One region of the Caballeronia sp. LZ035 genome, then DNA from elsewhere that is predicted to be linked to it. Evidence: riboswitches for the same ligand, from Rfam matches in the RefSeq annotation. Region 1 holds a riboswitch; the other holds the start of a gene.

The links. Region 1 has a riboswitch for manganese ahead of QCE88_RS02105 (sodium:calcium antiporter). Riboswitches for the same ligand answer to the same signal wherever they lie in the genome.
Region 2: it holds a riboswitch for manganese, as region 1 does, so the genes downstream of both, mntP (manganese efflux pump MntP) here and QCE88_RS02105 (sodium:calcium antiporter) in region 1, are expected to answer to the same signal.

Annotation. Positions count from the first base shown of each region.
Region 1 is NZ_JARUXS010000001.1:436,684-447,305, forward strand. Features, by position in the region: gene QCE88_RS02075 (acetyl-CoA C-acetyltransferase) at 1-874, opposite strand, end outside; gene can (carbonate dehydratase) at 867-1,658, opposite strand; gene aceK (bifunctional isocitrate dehydrogenase kinase/phosphatase) at 1,690-3,492, opposite strand; gene QCE88_RS02090 (MerR family DNA-binding transcriptional regulator) at 3,521-3,943, opposite strand; gene QCE88_RS02095 (MBL fold metallo-hydrolase) at 4,048-5,121, shown strand; gene QCE88_RS02100 (ABC transporter substrate-binding protein) at 5,129-6,724, opposite strand; yybP-ykoY riboswitch at 6,936-7,131, shown strand; gene QCE88_RS02105 (sodium:calcium antiporter) at 7,229-8,239, shown strand; gene QCE88_RS02110 (flagellar protein FliT) at 8,596-8,895, opposite strand; gene fliD (flagellar filament capping protein FliD) at 8,918-10,444, opposite strand.
Region 2 is NZ_JARUXS010000003.1:128,646-139,267, forward strand. Features, by position in the region: gene QCE88_RS23635 (glucose/quinate/shikimate family membrane-bound PQQ-dependent dehydrogenase) at 1-1,827, shown strand, start outside; gene QCE88_RS23640 (hypothetical protein) at 1,844-1,981, opposite strand; gene QCE88_RS23645 (PQQ-binding-like beta-propeller repeat protein) at 2,180-3,946, shown strand; gene QCE88_RS23650 (lipopolysaccharide biosynthesis protein) at 3,956-5,017, opposite strand; gene QCE88_RS23655 (hypothetical protein) at 5,428-5,904, shown strand; gene QCE88_RS23660 (ester cyclase) at 5,925-6,371, opposite strand; yybP-ykoY riboswitch at 6,486-6,654, shown strand; gene mntP (manganese efflux pump MntP) at 6,664-7,233, shown strand; gene QCE88_RS23670 (DUF6632 domain-containing protein) at 7,226-7,636, opposite strand; gene QCE88_RS23675 (hypothetical protein) at 7,891-8,859, shown strand; gene alr (alanine racemase) at 9,044-10,150, shown strand; gene QCE88_RS23685 (hypothetical protein) at 10,270-10,622, shown strand, end outside.

The DNA of each region.
Region 1 (10,622 bases):
GCGCAAACGTGCTGTGCCCAACGACGCGCGCGAGCGGCGTGACGCCGAACCGCTCTGCCGTCGATTCGCGCATCATCACGAGCGCCGCCGCGCCATCCGAGATCGACGAAGAATTGGCCGCCGTCACCGTGCCGTCCTTCGCGAACGCCGGCTTGAGCGACGGGATCTTCTCCACATTCGCCTTGAACGGCTGCTCGTCGCGCTCGATCACCACCTCGCCCTTCCTGCCCTGCACCGTCACCGGCGCGATCTCCCAGCCGAACGAACCGTCTTCGTTCGCCCGCCGCGCGCGGCTCAGCGATTCGATCGCAAACGCATCCTGCGACTCGCGCGAAAACGCGTACGACGACGCGCACTGCTCGGCGAAAGTGCCCATCAATCGGCCTTTCTCGTACGCGTCCTCGAGCCCGTCGAGGAACATGTGATCCAGCACCTGGCCGTGTCCCATGCGCATGCCGCCGCGCGCCTTCGGCAGCAGATAGGGCGCGTTGGTCATGCTTTCCATGCCGCCCGCGACGATCACCTCGGCCGAGCCCGCCAGCAGCATGTCGTGCGCGAACATCGCGGCGCGCATGCCCGAGCCGCACATCTTGTTGATGGTCGTGCAGCCGGTGGCAAGCGGCAGGCCGGCGCCGAGCGCCGCCTGACGCGCGGGCGCCTGTCCCTGTCCGGCCGGCAGCACGCAGCCCATGATCGCTTCCTGAATCTGCTCGGGCGCGATGCCGGCGCGCTCGCGCGCCGCGGCGATCGCCGCCGCACCGAGCTGCGCCGCCGTCAGCGACGAGAATTCGCCCTGAAACGCGGCCATCGGCGTACGTGCCGCCGCCACAATGACGACCGGATCGACTGCCGGATCCCTGCGTGTCTCACTCATGTTTAAGCTCCTTGATGACGCCTTGAATGACGGCGGGAACGTCGCCCAGACGCGCGGCCAGCGCCGCATCGGACGCGAGGACGTCGTTCTCCGCGGAATGCGCGCCGCTGCGGCTCATCGCGGCGATGCACGACTGATACACCGGATCGACCTCGGCCGGCCCACTGATCAACATGCCCATGTTGCGCAGCCGGCCATCGTGCACGCCGTAGGTCCAGCCGTGCACGGTGAGCGTCTGGCCGCGTGCCCATGCGTCGCCGACGATGGTCGTGCGGCACACGTTGATGGCCTGCTCGATCGTGTTCAATTCCACCAGCCGGCGATGCCGCGCCTCGCCCATCGGCCATTCGTCGAGCAGCGCGGCGTGTTTCTCGCGCACGTCCTCGACGTGACGCAGCCAGTTATCGGCGAGGCCCACGCGCCGGCCCACCAGCGCGGCGCCCACGCCTGAGCAGCCGTAGTGCCCGACGACCATGATGTGCTTCACCTTCAGCACGTCGACGGCAAACTGGATCACCGAGAGGCAATTGAGGTCCGAGTGCACGACCACGTTCGCGATGTTCCGGTGCACGAACACCTCGCCTGGCGGCAAGCCGATGATCTGGTTGGCCGGCACGCGCGAGTCCGAGCAGCCGATCCACAGGTACTCGGGCGCCTGCTGATGCGCGAGGCGCTGGAAGAACTCGGCGTCTTCCGCCAGCTTGCGCTCGACCCAGCTTTGATTGTTCGAGAACAGATGGGCGAGGGGATTGGAAGCGTCGTCGTGGTCGTGATTGGAGTTCATGTTCGATGGTCGATGCAGGGATGCGCGGCCGTCAGGCGCCGGGCGCATCCGTTCGGCCGGATGCGCCGAACCGTTCCGGATAGCGGATACAGAATCGGACATCGCGGTCATAGGGAAAAAAGTCGGCGAGTTCGCCGCGCAGCAACTGGTCCTTGTGACGCTGCCAGAGCGCGGGATCGAAGAAATCCGCGTGATGGCGCATGAACGCTGCGCGCACGCGCGGATCGCCGAGCAGAAACGTGCCGTACGTCTCGGGAAAGATGTCGTGCGGCCCGACGGTATACCACGGTTCGCTCGAAAGCTCGTCTTCCTCGTGGCGCGGCGGCGGCACGCGGCGGACGTTGCAGTCGGTCAGGTACTCGATTTCATCGTAGTCGTAGAACACCACGCGGCCATGGCGCGTCACGCCGAAATTCTTGTACAGCATGTCGCCGGGAAAGATGTTCGCCTGGATCAGCTGCTTGATCGCGTCGCCGTATTCCTTGATGCCGTGCTCGACCGCTTCGTCGCTGCCGTTCTGCAGGAATAGATTGAGCGGCACCATGCGGCGCTCGATATACACATGGCGGATGACCAGGTTGTTCCCTTCGACTTCGATCATCGAAGGCGCGTCCCGTTCGAGTTCGCGAATCAGCGCGTCGTCGAGACGCGCGAGCGGCAGCGCGACGCTCGAATATTCGAGGGTGTCGGCCATGCGGCCGAGGCGGTCGTGCCGTTTCACGAGCTGATAGCGGTCCTGGATCTTCTCGCGCGTGGTTTCCTTCGGCGGCGGAAACGCGTCCTTGATGAGCTTGAACACGTACGGGAACGAAGGCAGCGTGAAGACGATCATCACGAGGCCCTTGATGCCGGGCGCGACGATGAAGCGGTCGCTCGAATGCGACAGATGGTGCAGCAGGTCGCGATAGAAATCGTTCTTGCCCTGCTTCTGCAAGCCCACCGACGTGTAGATCTCGGCCTTCGGCTTGCGCGGCATGATGGTGCTCAGGAACTGCACGAACGCGGACGGCACCTCCATGTCGACGAGAAAGTACGAGTGCGAGAAGCTGAAGATGATCAGCACCTGTTCGGGCGACAGCAGCACGGTATCGAGCGCGAGCCGTCCGGGATGCGCATGACGGATGGCGATGGTGAACGGCAGCAGCGCATCGCCGTTGATGATGCGGCCAACGATATACGCGGCCTTGTTGCGGAAGAACAGCGACGACAGCACATGAATCTGGAAGTTGGGCGCGGGCGTCAGCGTGCCGAAGGCGTCGCGCAGTGCCTGCAGGATGCATTGCACATCGCGCGTGAGGTCTTCGAACGGCGTCTCCAGCTGGAAGTTCGTGACGATGCGCTCGAGCGTCCCGGCAAGTCCGTCTTTCTCGGGGTAATACGCGCGATACGTGGGCTTCGCGGCGGGCTCGTCGTTTTCGATGTACTCCGTCGAAATCGCGGGCCGCACGAAGATGAAATCGTTGTTGAAGTACGAGCGATGCAGGATCTTGCAGCACACCGAGTTGAAGAAGGTCTCGGCGCATTCCGGCTGGCGGTGCGTCGTCAACAGGCCGATGTAGTGCAGCTTGATCTGCTGCCAGACCTCGTCGTCAATATTCTCGGCGTCGTATTCGTCTTCCAGCCGCATTACGCACTCCGCCACGCGCTCGTCGTAGGACGCGATGCGATCGCGCGCGAGCTGCTGCAAGGCCGGCCAGTCGCCGCGCTCGAACAGCGGCTTGGCGCGGATGGCGGCGTCGCGGAACACGCGGTAATGGCGATCGAATCCTTCGAGCATCGTCTGCGCGACGTCGAAGCCGATGTGCGACGAGAGCAGCTTGGGGAAGTGATTCATGTCGGCCTGCGCCTCCGCTGAGATCAGCTCATGCCGCCCTGGGTTTGCGCGGACGCTTTTCCGCACCCGCCGAGAGCAGCGCGCGGCCCTGTTCCTCGTAGGCGGCAAGTTCGGTGAGCGTCGTGTTCAGGTCTTCCAGTTGACGTTCGAGCACTTCCCGATGCGCGGCGATGGTATCGACGAAAGCCTGCAACTGCGTGTTCGACCCGGTGGGCGAGTCGTAGAGATCGAGCAGCGTGCGGATTTCCGAGAGCGTGAAGCCCAGCCGCTTGCCGCGCAGCGTGAGCTTCAGACGCGTGCGATCGCGCGGCGAATATACGCGTCGCAAGCCGTTCGACCCCGCGCGCTGCGGCGCGAGCAAGCCCTGGTCTTCGTAAAAACGAATGGCGCGCGGCGTGACGTCGAACTCGCGCGCCAGGTCGGTGATGGTGTAGTGCGTCGGTTGGGTCATCGCGGCCGGCAGCGCAAAAGCGCACGCAACGTTAGAATGGACGTTTACGTTATCGTCAACTTCGCCAGATTGCAACGCGGCGCAAACCCGGAGGCAAGGACCGAATGAACGCACTCGAAAGCCAGCTCGACTATGTTTTTGCGGACGAATTGCCGGAGGCCGGCGGCGTCAAGGAAGTCGCGCCGGGTGTGTTCTGGCTGCGCATGCCGTTGCCGTTCGCGCTCGATCACATCAATCTCTGGCTGCTGCGCGACGAGATCGACGGCGAGCAGGGCTGGACCGTCGTCGATTGCGGGATTTCGAACGAGACGATCCGCGCGAACTGGGAGCGCGTGTTCGATACCGTTCTCGATGGCTTGCCGGTGCTGCGCGTGATCGTCACGCACTGTCATCCGGACCATCTGGGTCTGGCCGACTGGATCTGCAAGGGCGGCGACAGCCAACGCTGGAACGTGCGGCTCTGGATCTCGCTGGGCGAGTATGCGATGGGCCGCGTGATGGCCGCGGGCGATGGCTCGAATGCGGGCGGCGAGCGCGCCGCGGCGCACTTTGCGGCGCACGGCCTGACCGACGAAGCCTCGCTCGACGCGCTGCGCAAGCGCGACAGCTACTATCCGACGCTGGTGCCTTCCATTCCGCATGAATTCCGGCGTATCCGCGACAACGATGTCATCCGTATCGGCGGGCGGGAGTGGACGGTGGTCGCGGGCTTCGGCCATTCGCCGGAGCATAGCGCGCTGTTCTGCGCGGCGGACAAGCTGCTGATTTCAGGTGACATGGTGTTGCCGCGCATCTCGACGAACGTGTCCGTGTTCGCGCTGGAGCCCGAAAGCAATCCGCTGGCGCTGTTCCTGGAATCGCTCGGCCGCTACGAGCCGATGCCCGCCGGGACGCTCGCGCTGCCCTCGCACGGCAAGCCTTTCCGGGGCGTGCGGACGCGCATCGGGCAACTGCGCGATCATCATCGCGCGCGGCTGGCGGAAGTGCGCGAGGCGTGCACGGAGAAGCCGTGCAGCGCCGCCGACATCGTGCCGATCATGTTCAAGCGCAAGCTCGACATTCATCAGATGACGTTCGCACTGGGCGAGGCGCTCGCGCACCTGCATGTGCTGTGGCTCGACGGAACGCTCAAGCGCCAGACCGGCGATGACGGTGTGATCCGCTTCTCGCCGGCCTGAGCTGAACTTACTGTACCGACACGCTGCCCAGGTTCAGCCGTCCGAACGGGCTCACGTTGAAGCCGCTGACGTTCGCGCGCGTGAGGGCGGCGGCGGTCGGATAGACGAGCGGAATCCACAGTGCCTGATCGTGAATGATCTTCTGCGCGCCCGTGTATGACTGCGTGCGCTTGGCGACATCCGGCGTTGCCTTGCCGTCGGCGATGAGCTTGTCGAGTTGCGGGTCGCAGTAACGCGCGAAGTTGATGCCGGACTTCACCGCGTTGCAGCTGAACAGCGGCGACAGATAGTTGTCGGGGTCGCCGTTGTCGCCTGCCCAGCCCATGAAGAGCATGTCGTGCTGGCCCAGCTTCGCCGAACGGATCAGCTCACCCCACTCGATCACCTTCACCTGCGCCTTCACGCCGATCTTCGCGAGATCGGCCTGCAGCAACTCGGCGCCGACCTTCGGATTCGGGTTCAGCACACTGCCGTTCGGACGCACCCAGATGGTCGTGTCGAAGCCGTTCGGGAAGCCTGCCTCGGCGAGCAGCTTCTTCGCGGCGTCGGGCGAATACTTGTAGGCCGCGATGTTCTTGTCATAGCTCCACGTGTTCGGCGGATACGGATTCACCGCGGCCGTACCGGTATTGTCGAACACGGTCTTCATGTAGGTCGTGCGATCGAATGCCATGTTGATCGCCTGCCGCACCTTGGGATTGTCGAGCGGCTTCTTCTCCGTATTGAGCGCGACGAACGCGGTCATGAAGGCCGGCGTTTCGCTCACTTTCAGCGCGTGATCCTTCTTCGCGTCGGTCACGTCCTGCGGCTTCGGCGAGAGCGCGATCTGGCATTCGCCGGCCTTGATCTTCTGCGCGCGCACGGCGGCGTCTGGCGTGATCGCGTAGATCAGCCGGTCGATCTTCGGCTTCGGTCCCCAGTAGGCCGGATTCACGTCGTAGCGGATCACCGAGTCCTTCGTATAGCTCTTCAGCGCGAACGGACCAGTGCCGACCGGCTTGCTGTTCAGGTCGGTCTGCTGGTTCGCCTTGAGCAGCTTGTCGGCGTATTCGGCCGAATAAATGGAGGCGAAACCCATCGTGAGGATCGGCACGAAGGTGGCGTTCGGCTCGTTGAGCTCGAATTTCACGGTGTGGTCATCGACCTTCGTCACGGCCTTGATGAGCTTCACGAGACCCATCGACTGCGCATGGGGAAAGCCGCTTGCGCCCGCGACCTTGTGCCACGGATTGCTGTCGTCGAGCATGCGCGAGAAGGTGAACACGACGTCGTCGGCGTCGAGCGCCCGCGTCGGCTTGAACCACTCGGTCGTCTGGAACTGCACGTTCGGACGCAGGTGGAAGGTGTACGTGAGGCCGTCGCTGCTCACGTCCCACTTCTCGGCGAGCGCGGGCGCGACCTTCTTCGCGGCTTCGTCGTAGGCGACGAGCGTGTTGAAGATGACATCGGCGGAAGCGTTGGTGGTCACGAGCGAATTGAACTGCACGACGTCGAAGCCGTCCGGGCTCGCTTCGCTGCAAACGGTGAGCGGCTTCGACAGCGCGATGCCCGGCGCGGCGAGCAGGATGGCCGCGGTGGCGGCGGCGACGAGTGTCAGGCGCATGAGATCTCCCGTGACCCGATGGTCACACGGCGTTTCGTTCTGGTTGGCGGATCAGGTCCGATGACGGTCGGCAGGCGCAGCAAGCAGCGCGCCCGGCGCGGCCAGCATAGCGAATGCTCGTTGCATCGACAACGATTCGATCCGCATACGCATATTCTCGAAGTCGGCCGGCGCGACGCGCGCGGCTTGCCGAAACCGGAGGCCTCGGGCTACACTTGCGCCGTCTTTGGGGAGTAGCCTTCCTTCGTGCGTTTCGTGCGCTTCGTGCGCGAAGGAGAACGCGTCAACATCCTCGGCCCTGCTGCCGTGGCGCGTTCGACCGGACCGGTTTGGCGAGACCATCGATGCACTGCGTCGTTCCTGGCCGGACGGCGCGTGGTGCATCGTGGTTCGCTCAGCGTCCGGCCGTGGAATGATCGTGTCCCTACAACTACAACGTCTCCCTGTCACGCGTCTTTCGGCGCTTCCGTCGCGTTCGTCGCATCGCTTCATGCGAGGTGCCGCATGACGATGCTCTTCATCGAACTCGCGCTGATGCTCGCGATCATCCTGATCGCGTCCGAACTCTTCACGAACGCGCTCGAACATCTCGGCGAGCGGCTCGGCATTTCCGAAGGCGTGACCGGCTCGCTGTTCGCCGCCGTCGGCACCGCGCTGCCCGAAACCACGGTGCCGATCATCGCCTTGCTCGGCGGCACGCCCAGTCGCGCGGTCAACGAGGAAATCGGCGTCGGCGCGATTCTCGGCGCGCCGCTGATGCTCGCGACACTCTCCACCTGCCTGATGACGATTGCGGTACTCCAGTCGCGCGGTCTGCATGGACGGATCGTGCCGGAGCGCAGCGGATTCACGCGGGACCTCAACTTCTTCCTGTTTGCGTTCCTGATCGCGTGCGCGGCGATGTTCGTCCCGCATCACGCGTGGCCCGTGCGGGCGATGTTCGCGGCGGGGCTCGTCGGGCTTTACGTGCTGTATGTGATCTCGACGTTCAGGGCGTCGGCGAACCTGGTCGAAAGCGGACACGGCACCGAAGCGCCCGAAGCGCTGTTCGCTTCGCGCCTGGGGTTGAAGACGTCCATGGGCAGCATCTCGCTGCAGTTCCTGGTGGGTATCGTGTTGCTGGTGGGCGGCGCGAAGGGCTTCATTCACGGCGTCGAAGGGGTGTCGCAGGCGCTCGGCATTTCGGCGCTGCTGCTGTCGCTGATCATCATTCCGATCGCCACGGAATTGCCCGAAAAGGTGAACAGTATTTTGTGGGCGCGCAGAGGGAAGGACACGCTCGCGTTCGGCAACATCACCGGGGCGATGGTGTTCCAGGGCACCTTGCTGCCCGCGATCGGCATCATGCTGACGCCTTGGGAGCCGCGTGTGGAAGTGCTGACTGGTGTGTTGATCACGCTGGCGGCAGCGGCGTGGCTGCGGTTCAATGCGAAGCCGAATGGCGTGGTGCTGTGGGCGTTGCTCGGGAACGGCGTGTTGTATGCGGCGTATCTGGCGTTGACGCTAGGGCGGTGAAGCGGAGGCGTGGATGCTGGGGCGTTGAAGCGGAAGCGGTGAAGCGGAGGCGTGACGCTAGGGCGTTGAAGTGGAGGCGCTGACGCAGGGACGCCGAAGCCAGGGCGTTGATGCGGAGGCGTTGAACGAAGGCGCTGACGCTGGGACGTTGAGGCGGAGGCGCTGTTACACGGACGCGTAAGGGGGGCGTTGATGCGGATGCGTTGATGCGGAAGCCTTGAAGCCAGAACCCCGAAGCCGCCCCGCAAATAAGAATGCCCGCACGAGGCGGGCATCAAGAGCGAAGCAGCGCGCCCGACATCGACGCGTTGTTCTTGTTGTTCTTGTGAATGTTATCGGCGGGCCAGCGGAGAACTTTAGAAGCGCGCGGCTTGTTGATAGCGGCTTGCGGCTTTGGCGCCATCCATCGACCGGCGATAGTTCGCGGCGAGCGCCGTCTGCGCCATCTGCGCGCGGGATGCAACGGCATCGATGCTCGCCTGGATCCTGCGGATGACCGCGAGCGACTCCGCCGGCTGCTCCGCTTGCATCGCCATGACGAGCGGTGCGCGCGCTTCGGTCAGCTCGGCGGCGCGCGCCCAGTCTTCGTTGCCCACTGCCGCTTCGATCGCCTCGGTCAGCGACCAGGCTTCCTGAATCAATTCGTGCTGGTTCATGATTCGGTCTGTCGTCTGTTGATTACTTGGCGTTCGTCGCCATGGCGCCTGCGCTGTTGGTGCCGCCGAACAGCGCGGTCAGATAGCTCGACTGAGTCGCCATCGACGACATCAGCGTATTGAGCGCGGTGAACTGATCGTTGTACGAGCTGGTCAGCTGCGCGGTGTACGCGGTGAGCTGAGTCTGCTGATCGGCGATGCTGGTCAGGTCGGCGTTGAGCGCGGTCGTGCGCGTGTCGATGATGCCGCCGGTCTGCAGGAACGCCGTCAGGCTCGTGTTGAGCTGCGCGGCCACGCCGTCGGTCGAGTTGAACAGCGAGGCCACCGTGCCGCTGTTGTTGGTGAGCGCATTGGTGAGCGCGTCTTCGTCGGTCGAGAGCGTGCCGTCCGGCTGCAGCGTGATGCCGATCGACGCCAGGTTCACCTTGCCCGTGCCGACGCCGATGCCCTTGCTGATCGTGCTGGAAATCGTGTTCTTGATCGTGTTCATCATCGAGTCGCCGAGCAGCGCGCCTTGCGAGCTGGAGGTCGAGTCGAAGGACGTCAGCGACGACGCCGTGCTGATGAAGTTGTTGTAGGCGGTGACGAAGGCATCGATGGCGGTCTTCTGACCGGTAACGTCCTGGCCGATCGTGAGCGTCTGCGTCGTGCCGACGGAGTCCGCGGTGATGTTCATCGTGACGCCCGTCACCGCTTCCTTGATCGTGTTGCTCGAACTCGTGACCGGCGTGCCGGCCACCGTCAGATGCGAGTCCACGCCCGCGCTGGATTGCGTCCAGCCGCTGGTGCTGCTGATGGTGGTGTGCTCGGGGACGGTGATGGTCTTGGTCGGATCGGTCGGATCCGGATCGGTCGTCGTGGTCGACGAGCTGACCTGAAGCTTGTTGATGGCGGAGGTGCTGCTGTCCGCGGTGACATCGACGCCGATCTGGTTGCCGAGACCCGTCGACGTGGAGCGCAGCACGAGGTGCGCGCCGTCCGAGCCGTTGACGATGGTCGCGGTGACGCCGGGATTGTCGGATGCCGAGTTGATCGCCGACACGATGCCCGAGAGCGTGTTGTTGCTGCTGTCGAGCTTGATCGTGCTGCTGTTGTTGCCGACCTTCAGCGTGATCGAGCCGGTGCCGAGCGCGTCGGTGGTCGAGAACGTGCCGGAGGTGATCGATTGTGCCGAGGCGACGTTCTGTACGTTGACCGCGTAGCTGCCGGCGACGGCCGTGGTGTCGGCGCTGCCGGTGAGGCCCTTGCCGTCGGCGGTGGCGGTGAACGAGCCGAGCGTCTTGCCGTTGGCGAGATTCGTGATCGAGCTTTGCAGCAGCGACAGCACGGACTTGAGCGTGCCGATCGCGGTGAGCTGCGTGTTGTCGGCGGTCTTCTTGTTGTTGAGCGCGTCGGTCTGACCTGCGACCTTCGCGTTGACGATCGCGGTGACGAGCGAGTTCACGTCCATCGTCGAATTGGTCGAACCGCTGATGATCGACTGTGCGGCCTGTTGTACGGCGCTGGTCGGATCGACAGTGGAACTCGATGTCGTGGCTACGGTGGTCATGTGTGCTCCGCTCGTATTACTTCGCGATCGTTTGGAATTGGGCGGAAGTCGTCATCTTCCGAAAACGCGCACAGGGAGACGAGCTCCCTTTGCGCTGACTACTTTGCTGCTTTTGCTGCGATTTGTTGCGTGCGGCGCGCATTGTACTGCCTGATGCGTGCCGCCTTGCTACGCCGGC
Region 2 (10,622 bases), on a different contig from region 1:
ACGCCGCACAGCAAGGTGATTGCGCTGGATGCCGCGTCGGGCAAGGAAAAGTGGCGGTTCGATCCGCAGATCCAGAGCCCGGTCGGGTTCAAGCATTGGGAGCATATGACTTGCCGGGGCGTCGCTTATTACGATCCGGCGATGCATGCGGCCGTGGCTCCTTTAGATGCGGCTGCATCCGCTCCTTCAGACGCCGCCGCATCAGCTCCGGCGGATGCCGCCGCTTCCGCTCCGGCGGATGTCGCCGCCGCGTCAGCGCCTGCTGAATCCGCACCCGCACCCGCACCCGTCACGACGCCCGCGCAGACTACCGCGCTCGCCGAGTGCCCGCGTCGCCTGTTCCTGCCCACCGCCGACGCCCGCCTGATCGCGCTCAACGCCGACACCGGCAAGCTCTGCCCGAGCTTCGGCAAGGACGGCGCGATCGATTTGCGCGCCAACATCGGCCCGTTCACGCCCGGCGGCTATTACTCGACGTCACCGCCAGCGGTGTTCCACAACCTCGTGATCGTCGGCGGCCACGTGACCGACAACGAATCGAACAACGAGCCTTCCGGCGTGATCCGCGCGTTCGACGTGAACGACGGCCACCTCGTCTGGAACTGGGATCCGGGCAATCCGGACGCCACCGAACCGATCGCGGCGGGCGGCACCTACGTCCGCAATTCGCCGAACATGTGGTCGATGTTCAGCGTCGACGAGAAGCGCGGCATGATCTATCTGCCGATGGGCAATCAGACGCCGGATCAATGGGGCGGCCAACGCACGCCGCAGGCGGAGAAGTTCGGGGCGGGACTCGTCGCGCTGGACGCCGCGACAGGCAAGCTGCGCTGGAATTACCAGTTCACGCATCACGACCTGTGGGACATGGACGTGGGCGGCCAGCCGACGCTCATCGACCTGCAAACGGCGCAGGGTACGCAGCCGGCGATCATCGCGTCGACGAAGCAGGGCAGCCTCTACGTGCTGAATCGCGAGACCGGCCAGCCGATCGTGCCGATCAGCGAAGTGCCCGTGCCGCAGGGCGCTGCCAAAGGCGACCATACCTCGCCGACCCAGGCGGTCTCCGCGCTCAACTTCAATCCGCCGCGCATCAGGGAGGCGGACATGTGGGGCACCACGCCGTTCGATCAGCTCTGGTGCCGCATCAAGTTCAAGAGCTTGCGTTATGACGGGCCGTTCACGCCGCCGTCGGAACAGGGCACGCTGGTGTTTCCCGGCAACTTCGGCGTGTTCGACTGGGGCGGCATTTCAGTGGATCCGGTTCGGCAGATTCTGATCGCGAATCCGGACTATATGGCGTTCGTGTCGAAGCTGATTCCGCGCGAGAAGATCCAGGAAGGCAAGAGCGACGGCGTGGTCAGTGAGACCAGCGGCATCAAGCTGGCGCGCGGCACGCCGTTCGGCTTTGAGATCAACGCGTTTCTTTCGCCGCTCGGCATTCCCTGCCAGGCGCCGCCGTGGGGCTACATGGCAGGCGTCGACCTGCGCACGAACAAGATTGCGTGGCAGCACAAGAACGGCACGATTGTCGACAGCGCGCCCTTGCCCATTCCGATGCCGCTCGGCGTGCCGAGTCTGGGCGGAACGATCGTGACGGCGGGCGGCGTAGCGTTCCTGACCGGCACGCTCGATCAATACGTGCGCGCCTACGACGTCCACGACGGCCGGAAGCTGTGGGAAGCGCGCTTGCCGGCGGGCGGACAGTCGACACCCATGAGCTATGCGGACGCCAGCGGCAAGCAGTATCTGCTCGTGACCGCTGGCGGACATGGTTCGCTCGGGACGAAGGCCGGCGATTACGTCATTGCCTACACGTTGCAATGACGCATGAGAGGCGAGATTACTGCGCGCGCCGGTAGGCTTCGGCCATCAGCGCGCTGACTTTGGCGCGGGCATGGAGCGCGTCGCGCGTGGCAGCGCGAAGCTTGGCGGCGAGGAAGGAAACGAGGGCGATCGGGGTTGCGGCGATGATTCCCATGGCGGACTCCGTACTAGGGGTAACTAACTAGGTAATAACCCTAGGTTAGCATACTTTGACGCGGTGCAATAAAACGCTTTCAAAAAGCGGCATCGGCGTGGGCATTCCGTATGCTGGACGGCAGCATCGCATCGGCGTTGTGTTGGAAGCTCCAGCGCGGTTGCTCGGAATCGTCGTCTCTCCGTCGAGGAGTTGCACATGAAAGCGCTCGCTCCTGCTTGTGCCGCCGTTGTCGGCGCCGCGCTGCTCGCGGTGATCATCGGCGCATGCAGCGGGGGTGGCTCCAGCGGCGACACCACCTCGTCGGCCGCGGGCGGCGGGGCAGCGTCGGGCGCATCGAGTCCGGCGGGGGCATCCGGTGCGGGAGGCGCGTCGAGTCCCGCGGGTGCATCGAGTCCTTCAGGCGCCTCGGGCGCTTCCGGCGGCAACGGCAACGGCTCGACCACCTCCGTCAGCAACCCGATGGACGTCACCACCTGGCACAACGACATCGCCCGAACCGGCCAGCAACTCGCTGAAACCGTCCTGACGCCATCGAACGTCAATACAGCGACATTCGGCAAGGTCGGCGTGTTCAACGTGGACGGCGCCGTCGATGCCCAGCCGCTGTTCCTGGCAGGCGTGCCGATCGCGGGCGGCACGCGCAATGTGCTGTACGTCGCGACCGAGAACGCGAACGTCTATGCCTTCGATGCCGACAGCGGCGCCGTGCTGTGGAAGGTCTCGACGCTCGGCAACGGCGAGTCGCCGAGCGACGACCACGGCTGCGCGCAGATTACGCCGAACATCGGCGTTACGGCGACGCCGGTCATCGATCGTTCGCGCGGGCCGCATGGCGTGATGTACGTGGTCGGCATGTCGAAGGACGGATCGGGCGGCTATCACCAGCGCCTCCACGCGCTCGACGTCACCACGGGCGCCGAACTCTTCAACGGTCCGACGGAGATCACCGCGAGCTATCCGGGCAATGGCGCAGGCAGCCAGAACGGCCAGGTGCCGTTCACGCCGGGCCAGTACGCCGAACGTGCCGCGCTGCTGCTGCTGAACGGCGTGGTGTACACGTCCTGGACGTCGCACTGCGATTTCATGCCGTACACCGGCTGGGTCATCGGCTATAACGCCGACACGCTCCAGCAGGCGAGCGTGCTGAACCTGACGCCGAACGGCCAGATGGGCGCGATCTGGATGAGCGGCGCGGGGCCGGCATCGGACGGCCAGGGCATCTATCTGCTCGATGCCAACGGCACCTTCGACCCGACGCAAAACGCCCAGAAGATGCCGATCAACGGCAACTACGGCAACGGCTTCCTGCGGATCGACCCGAATCCGCTGCGGGTGCAGGATTACTTCCAGGCGTCGAACACGGTGCAGGAGTCGAACGAAGACGAGGATCTCGGTTCGGGCGGCGCGATGGTACTGCCGGACTTCACCGATGCAAACGGCGTCGTCCAGCATCTTGCGGTGGGCGCGGGCAAGAATTCGACGATCTACGTGGTCAACCGTCTCTCGATGGGCAAGTTCGATTCGAACGCGGACCACATCTATCAGGAACTCGTCGGGCAGATCACCGGGCCGATGTTTGCCGCGCCCGCCTACTTCAACAACACGGTCTACTTTGGCTCGATCGGCGACAGCATCAAGGCGTTCGCGGTTTCGAACGCGGCGTTGTCCGCGACCCCCACGAGCAAGACCTCCAACACCTTCGGCGCGCCGGGCGCGACGCCGAGCATCTCGGCCAACGGCACCGCGAACGGCATCCTGTGGGCGGCGGAAAACGGCACGATCGCGGGCTTGCGCGCCTACGACGCAAGCAACCTGTCGCGCCAGCTCTACAACAGCGGCGACACCAGCGGACGCGACCAGTACGGCCAGGGCAACAAGTTCATCACGCCGACCGTCGCGAACGGCAAAGTGTATGTGGGCACGAAGAGCGGCGTCGGCGTGTTCGGATTGCTGGCGAAGTGAGGCGTGGGCTCACCGCGCCGGATGGGCCGCGACGAACGACTTGAACGCGCTGTAGGCCGGCTTTGGCGTCTTGCCGTCGTTCAGCATGATGCCGTATGGGCCTTCGCCGCCGCTCGGGTCGTCGTAGAGTTCGTAGACCTGCAATGACGTGATGCCGTATTGCGCGGAGATCGACTTGAGCGCGCCCAGCATGTTGACCGACAGGTAATCGGCGGCCTGCTGCTGGGTGCCCGGAAAGCTCGGGCGCATGCCGACTTCGTTGATCCATACCGGCTTGCCGAAGCCCTGCAAGGTGCCGATCACGTTGTAGCAACCGGTGCCGCCGCATGCGTGGGTGATGTCGCCCTGCTCGGAATACCAGTGCCAGGCCGTCACATCCCAGGTGACTTTTGGATGACCGCTCGTGCCGTCGGGCTGCGTGCCGTTTGCGAGCATCACATCGAAGCCATAGTGCATCCAGGTATTGCCGCCGATCACGATCTTGCCCAGCGGATCCAGCGACTTGATCCCCGCAATCAATCCGCGCACCACGCCACGCGCAATCTGGAAGCGCGTGTTGTCGAAGTCAGTGCTGCGCACGCCGTCCACCCAGCCCACGAGCCATTGCGCCGCGAGTTCGTTGGTCACTTCGTAGTACGCGTAGCGCTGCACGGCGACGATCTGCCGGGTGATGGAATACGCGGCGTTGTAGGCATCGCTCTCGCTGGCGAAGTTGAGTTCGAGCAGGATGACCGGATACACGGTGATGCCGCTGGCGGCCATCGTCCGGGCCAGGTTGGCGAGCGTTTGGGCGCCCGGCGCGTCGCGCACCTCGATGCGATACATCTTCACGTTGAGATCGCGCAATTGCGAACGTTGCAGCGCAGGGCTCGATATGGCATAGGCGCCGGTGTTGTTATGGCCGTTGATGCCATAGGCGATGTCGCGTGCATTCGGATACGTGAGCGGCGCGGGGATGATGGGGCGCGCGGCATCGCTGACCGCGGTGGGGCCGGTACTGTCCGAACCGCCGCCGCACGCCGCGAGCAACAGGGGCAGCGTGAGCGCACCCAGCTTGTCGACGAGTTTCATGATGAGGTGAGACCCGAGAGATATCGAAGCGATACCCCGAACCGTTGCCGATATCGAATGGATTGGGCGGACGCGAGCCGGCCGTGACGCGGCGTTGTCATGGTTCGATGGGAAAGCGCGTCGGCGGCGGGGCATCTGGCCGGTGCACGCACGTTCTCCGGGAGGGGCTGGAAGAGGCCGCGAAGGCCTTGTTTGGCGAAGCTGCGGGAACGTGAGGGAGCGTGCGTAGATCACTATAGACGCGGGTTCCGCGCGAAATCAAGCCTTGGCTACGCGAGGCTCCATGCACGAAACGCAACCCCCGCGCCGATTCGGCCGAACGGTCGGAATGCCGTGTCAGAGACAGATGCGCTATATTCTGAAATACATAGCGCGCCGCGATCGGCGCGGAGAACCTGTCACCGGCTTCCATGTTGACCCGCACACGATCCCCATCATCCGTCACGCCCACGCCAGCCGATTCCAGCCTGCGCGCCAGCATCATCACCGTGCAGGCCGCGCGCGATCGCGACCGCGCGGAGCCGCTGCGGGATCTCGTCGATGCTCATCGGCGCTTGCAGGGCAGCGTGTTGCGCTTTCTCTCGTTGTTCGTGGAGAGCGTGGCGCCCGCGCCGCTGGACCAATTGGTGGCGTGTCTGGAGAAGAAGGCGCGTGCGGCGGGTTTTGCGCGCATGCCGGAATTGAGCGCGGCCGTGCAGGCGACGCGCGAAGCGGCCCGGCAGCGCGAGTGGCTGTTCTCCGATTCCTTCGGCACCGATGCCGCCGCGCTGCGTGAAGCCGCACGCGCGCTGGAGCGTCTGGATGCGACGCTCGTCGGCTTGTGCGTCGAGCATGTGGTGCGGCAGACCGCCTCGCGCGGTACGAAGGGCAAGGCGCGGCGCGCCTGAGCTTCAACCCGTCACGGCGTTCAGGGCGATGGCCTGATCCCGGACGGCACGGCGTCGAGCTGGCGGAATACGCTGAGCCAGTCTTCGAGATGCCAGGTCTTCGATACGCGGTCGCCGCGTATTTCGTGGAAGGAGTGAATCGCGAACCGAAGCGGCTTGCGGGTGGCGGCGATGCCCATCAGCGGCCCGGCCTGTGTGCCGCTCACTTCGGCGCGTACGCCCACGCGATCATCCTGCACCAGCATGTCCAGGATCTCGATGCGCATGTCGGGCAGCGCAATGGCGAGATCGGCGAAGATGGGGATCATCTGGTCGGGACCGGGACGCTCTCCGGGCGGTTCGGGAAGATACGCCCAGTCCGGTGTGACGGCCTCGCGCAGCAGCATGAGATCGTGCGTGGCGAAGGCGCGATAGAGCCGTTCGACGGCGTCTCGCGCCGCCGCGTGAGTGAGCGGGCCTGCCTGCATGGTGCCTCCGTCATGAGCGGGTTGGCATGAGGTGGAAACTGCGGCATAACGCACCCACTGTACCGCAACCCGTCCGCAACGCGCAGGAACGGCCCTGGAGTCATGTTAAGCTCACGTCTCTTCGCTGGGGAGTAGCCGGCTTTTCCGTTCGGGAAAGCGTCCATGTCAACACGCTCGGTCGTTCGGACCGTGGCATGGACAACCGTCAAGGGTTGGCAAGACCATCGACAGAATCCGCGACCGGTCGGGCGCGCGTTCTGTCGTTTATCTTGCCCGACCAGAGCGCTACTCGATGAATCTCGCCTCCACACTATTCCTGGCCTTCGCCATGTCCACCGACGCCTTCGCGGCCGCCGTCGGCAAAGGCGCCACCTTGCACAAGCCGCGCATTGCCGAGGCCCTGAAGACCGGCGTGATCTTCGGTGTGATCGAGGCACTGACGCCGCTCGTCGGCTGGGCGCTCGGCAAGGCGGCCGCGCAGTACGTCACCGCATGGGACCACTGGATTGCGTTCGCGCTGCTGGGTCTGCTCGGCGCCCGCATGATTCGCGAAGGCCTGCGCGCTGTCGAACACGAAGAAGAAAAGCCCAACTCCCACTCGTTCTGGGTGCTCGCGCTCACCGGCTTCGCCACCAGTATCGATGCCATGGCGGTCGGCGCGGGCCTTGCGTTCATCGATGTCGATATTTTCTCCACCGCCGCGACCATCGGCTTCGCGACCATGCTGATGGTGACCATCGGTGTGATGGTCGGGCGGGTCGTAGGTGCGACCATCGGCAAGCGGGCGGAGATTGTCGGCGGGCTGATACTCATGGGCGTCGGCTGCGTGATTCTCGCCGAGCATCTCGGTTATCTCAGCTGAGCTTGCCTGTTGGCCCGCCGCGCGGCGTGAAGTACGCGAGCGCGGCGGCCACGATGAACAGCGCCGGCACGTCGCCGGCCAGATGGCCGAGGTGCGCGTGAGACTGCGCCCCGCCGAATGACTGCACGGCCATGATGGCGCCGTGCACGACGCTCGACCACACCGTGAACCAGATGAGACTCAAGTGCCGCAGCGGATCGCGCGAGGCGATCAGCAGGAACACGCCAAGCGTCGCATAGAGGCCGACGATCATCAGCGCATACTCCGAGCGGCCTCCGTGCGCGCCTTCCCAGGCCCAGCCGGATGGCCAGAGCAGCATCAACGGATAGAGGCCGAACAGCGCGATCAGCCCGACGATCACGAGCACGATGCGCAGGCAGGCAAGACGACGGGCGTCGGTCATGGCGGGCTCCTTCACGGGCGGCAAGAGAACACAAGATACGCCTCGACGAAATTCTCGAGTGAACCATTCCGGTCCGCGATTCGCATTCTGAATACGCTGACTGACTGCAATGAGCCGCCAAGAAATAATGGCTTTACAAACCGAAGTACTGGATTATCGAAACAAAGTGCAATAACGTTGACACGTGCTGGAAGGCGCTAAGCGTTATCGGCAGCCAATGCTAAGCTGCCGATGATCGAGCAGGGGAGGCGTCCATGTATTCACGTGCGAAAGCAATCAAGAAATCCCAGGTAAAGCGTTCATTTATGAATAAGCAGAGCCCGGGGAAAAATGAAGCATTGACCGACGAAGAGGATTATTACGGAAACTGGTTTCTCCAGCAGGTCAGGTTCAACCGGGCGCGCCGGGCTCTGAACCGGGTGCAAGCCAATGGAGTATTGATGCACCAGGAATTTCTGCGTTCTTGCGGGAAGAGCTGGAACGACGAGTATCTGGAGCAGGGATTTCCTTCGAGTGAGTTGATGCAGTTCTTTGCAGAGCGCCTGCGAAACGGACGAAACGTCGTGGAGCAGGTCGGTGATCTCGATACCGAAGAATCGGCTTTCATCGAGGTCATTTTTGCTAAAGATCTTTATGTGACTCATGCGACCGAGAGAAAGGTGTCCAGCATAAACGGAGATTTGATCCTTTTTTCGCGGAAAAGGCTGATTGAAAAAGGAATTGCTTTTTCAGATTATCATTCGATGGATGAAGATATCGAAGGACTGGGAAACGATGACTACGTGTTCTTCTCGCTTGAAGTCGGGGAGAAATCGAAGAAAAAAGAGAGCCGATTTGGTGGTTTGTTTTACAGGGTGAATTACAGCCATCCGCTGTTTGATCTTTCGTCGTTGTCGCTTTTCGATCAGATGAACATGCAGATCCCTCAACCTTCCATCGCGCGCCTGAGTGACGATGCGAGAGCGAGGCTTCGCGGCAGAAAATATGCGCGATTGAACATCCTGTTTCATGGAAGAGAAGCCAGCATGAAAGGGCTGGCGTACTCGATCATCGAAGTGGCGAGGATGCTGGCTGAACGCGACAAGCGGATTATCCTGAGCGCCAGGTCAGACGACGAGGTCAACCGGGTGATCAACTGGATATTCAGGCCTGAAATCAGGGTTCCAGGGATCTTCGCGGTTCGCAACGGAGACTATTCAGTCGCGGGTTACTCGGACGACTGAGCCTTTTCGCGCAAGGTCGTGCAGACCTGCAGCGCAATGCGTCGCAGCGCGTTCCACCAAAAATCGGCGTCAATACGATAACAAAAACTGCCTTCACGCCGATACGATTCGTCATTCGACTGCCTGGTCCAAAAAATACAGCATGGCGCGTCTTCTGAAGGGCGGCCCATGCCGAGGAACCCGCATGCCACGTCCGATCGCCGCACGCATTCATCTCGATGCCATCCGTCACAACCTGCAGCTCGTCAAGCGGACGGCGCCGACGTCGCGCGTGTGGAGCGTGATCAAGGCCAATGCGTATGGGCACGGCATCGAGCGCATTTATCCCGCGCTGGCGGAAGCCGACGGCATCGCGCTGCTGGACCTCGACGAAGCCGTGCGCGTGCGCGAACTCGGCTGGAACAGGCCGGTGCTGCTGCTGGAAGGCGTGTTCGAACCGGACGATCTGGCGGTCGCCGACCCCTACCGCCTGACCGTCAGCGTGCATTGCGACGAACAGCTCGACATGCTCGCAGCCGCGCGCCCGCGCGAGCCGATCGACATCCAGTTGAAGATGAATTCGGGCATGAACCGGCTGGGGTTTCGGCCCGCCGACTACGAGCGCGCGTGGCTGCGTGCGTCGCGTATCGAGGCAATCGCATCGATTGGCCTGATGACGCACTTCGCAAACGCCGACGACGGCGCCATCGACTGGCAGGTCGACGCGTTCGACGCCGTCACTCGCCATCTTCCCGGCACGCGGTCCCTGTCGAATTCCGCGGCGGTGCTGTGGCATCCGCGTGCGCATCGTGACTGGGTGCGTCCCGGCACGATTCTCTATGGCGCGTCCCCGAGCGGCTGCGCGCGTCACATCGAAGGCATTCCCCTGCGTGCGGCGATGACGCTCGAGAGCCGCATCATCGGCGTGCAGACGCTGCAGCCCGGCGAGACGACCGGCTATGGCCGCACCTTCACGGCGGATCGGCCGATGCGCATCGGCGTGGTCGCGTGCGGCTATGCCGACGGCTATCCGCGTCATGCGCCGGCCGGCACCCCGGTGAGGGTGGCGGGCGTGCGGACGCAGTTGGTCGGGCGCGTGTCGATGGACATGCTCACGGTCGATCTCACTCCCTGCGCGGCGGCCGGAATGGGCGCGCCGGTCGAGTTATGGGGCGAGCACATCAGGGTGGATGAAGTGGCGGAGCCGTCCGGCACGATCGGCTACGAATTGCTGTGCGCACTGGCGCGACGCGTGCGGGTGCGTTGCGACACGGCCGACGTGACGGCAGAGCGGCTGGCACAGCCCGTCTGACGCGCGCGGATTCGCCCTTCAGTGAGTGAGTGTCAAATTCAGTCGCGGGTGCGGCATGTTGCAGTCATGCCGTTTTGCGGCGGGATAATCGTTGGATCCCATTTTGGAATGGAGGGTCCATGTATCCATATGCGAAGAAATCGGTGCGGGTGCTTGCCAGACAGGACAGACGGCCGCTGAAGAAAAGGCCGGTGCGCGAGTTGGCGGCAACTGAACCGGAGGACGATAGAACGAGCGACCTGGCATGCAGGCTCCTGCAACGCGTCAGATTCAAGCGGGCAAGAAACGCGCTGCACCGAATGGGTCGCAACGGATATCTGTTTCGCAAGAACGCCACGCCTGAAGAGGACGATGACTGGGTTTTCGACCGAGGGCCGGCGGTCAGCCACTTCCAGCGATCAGCCGCGCTGTTTTCGAAGTCGATCAAGAACGTGGATGACATCATCGCATCCAATGGCGTACTGGACGGCCA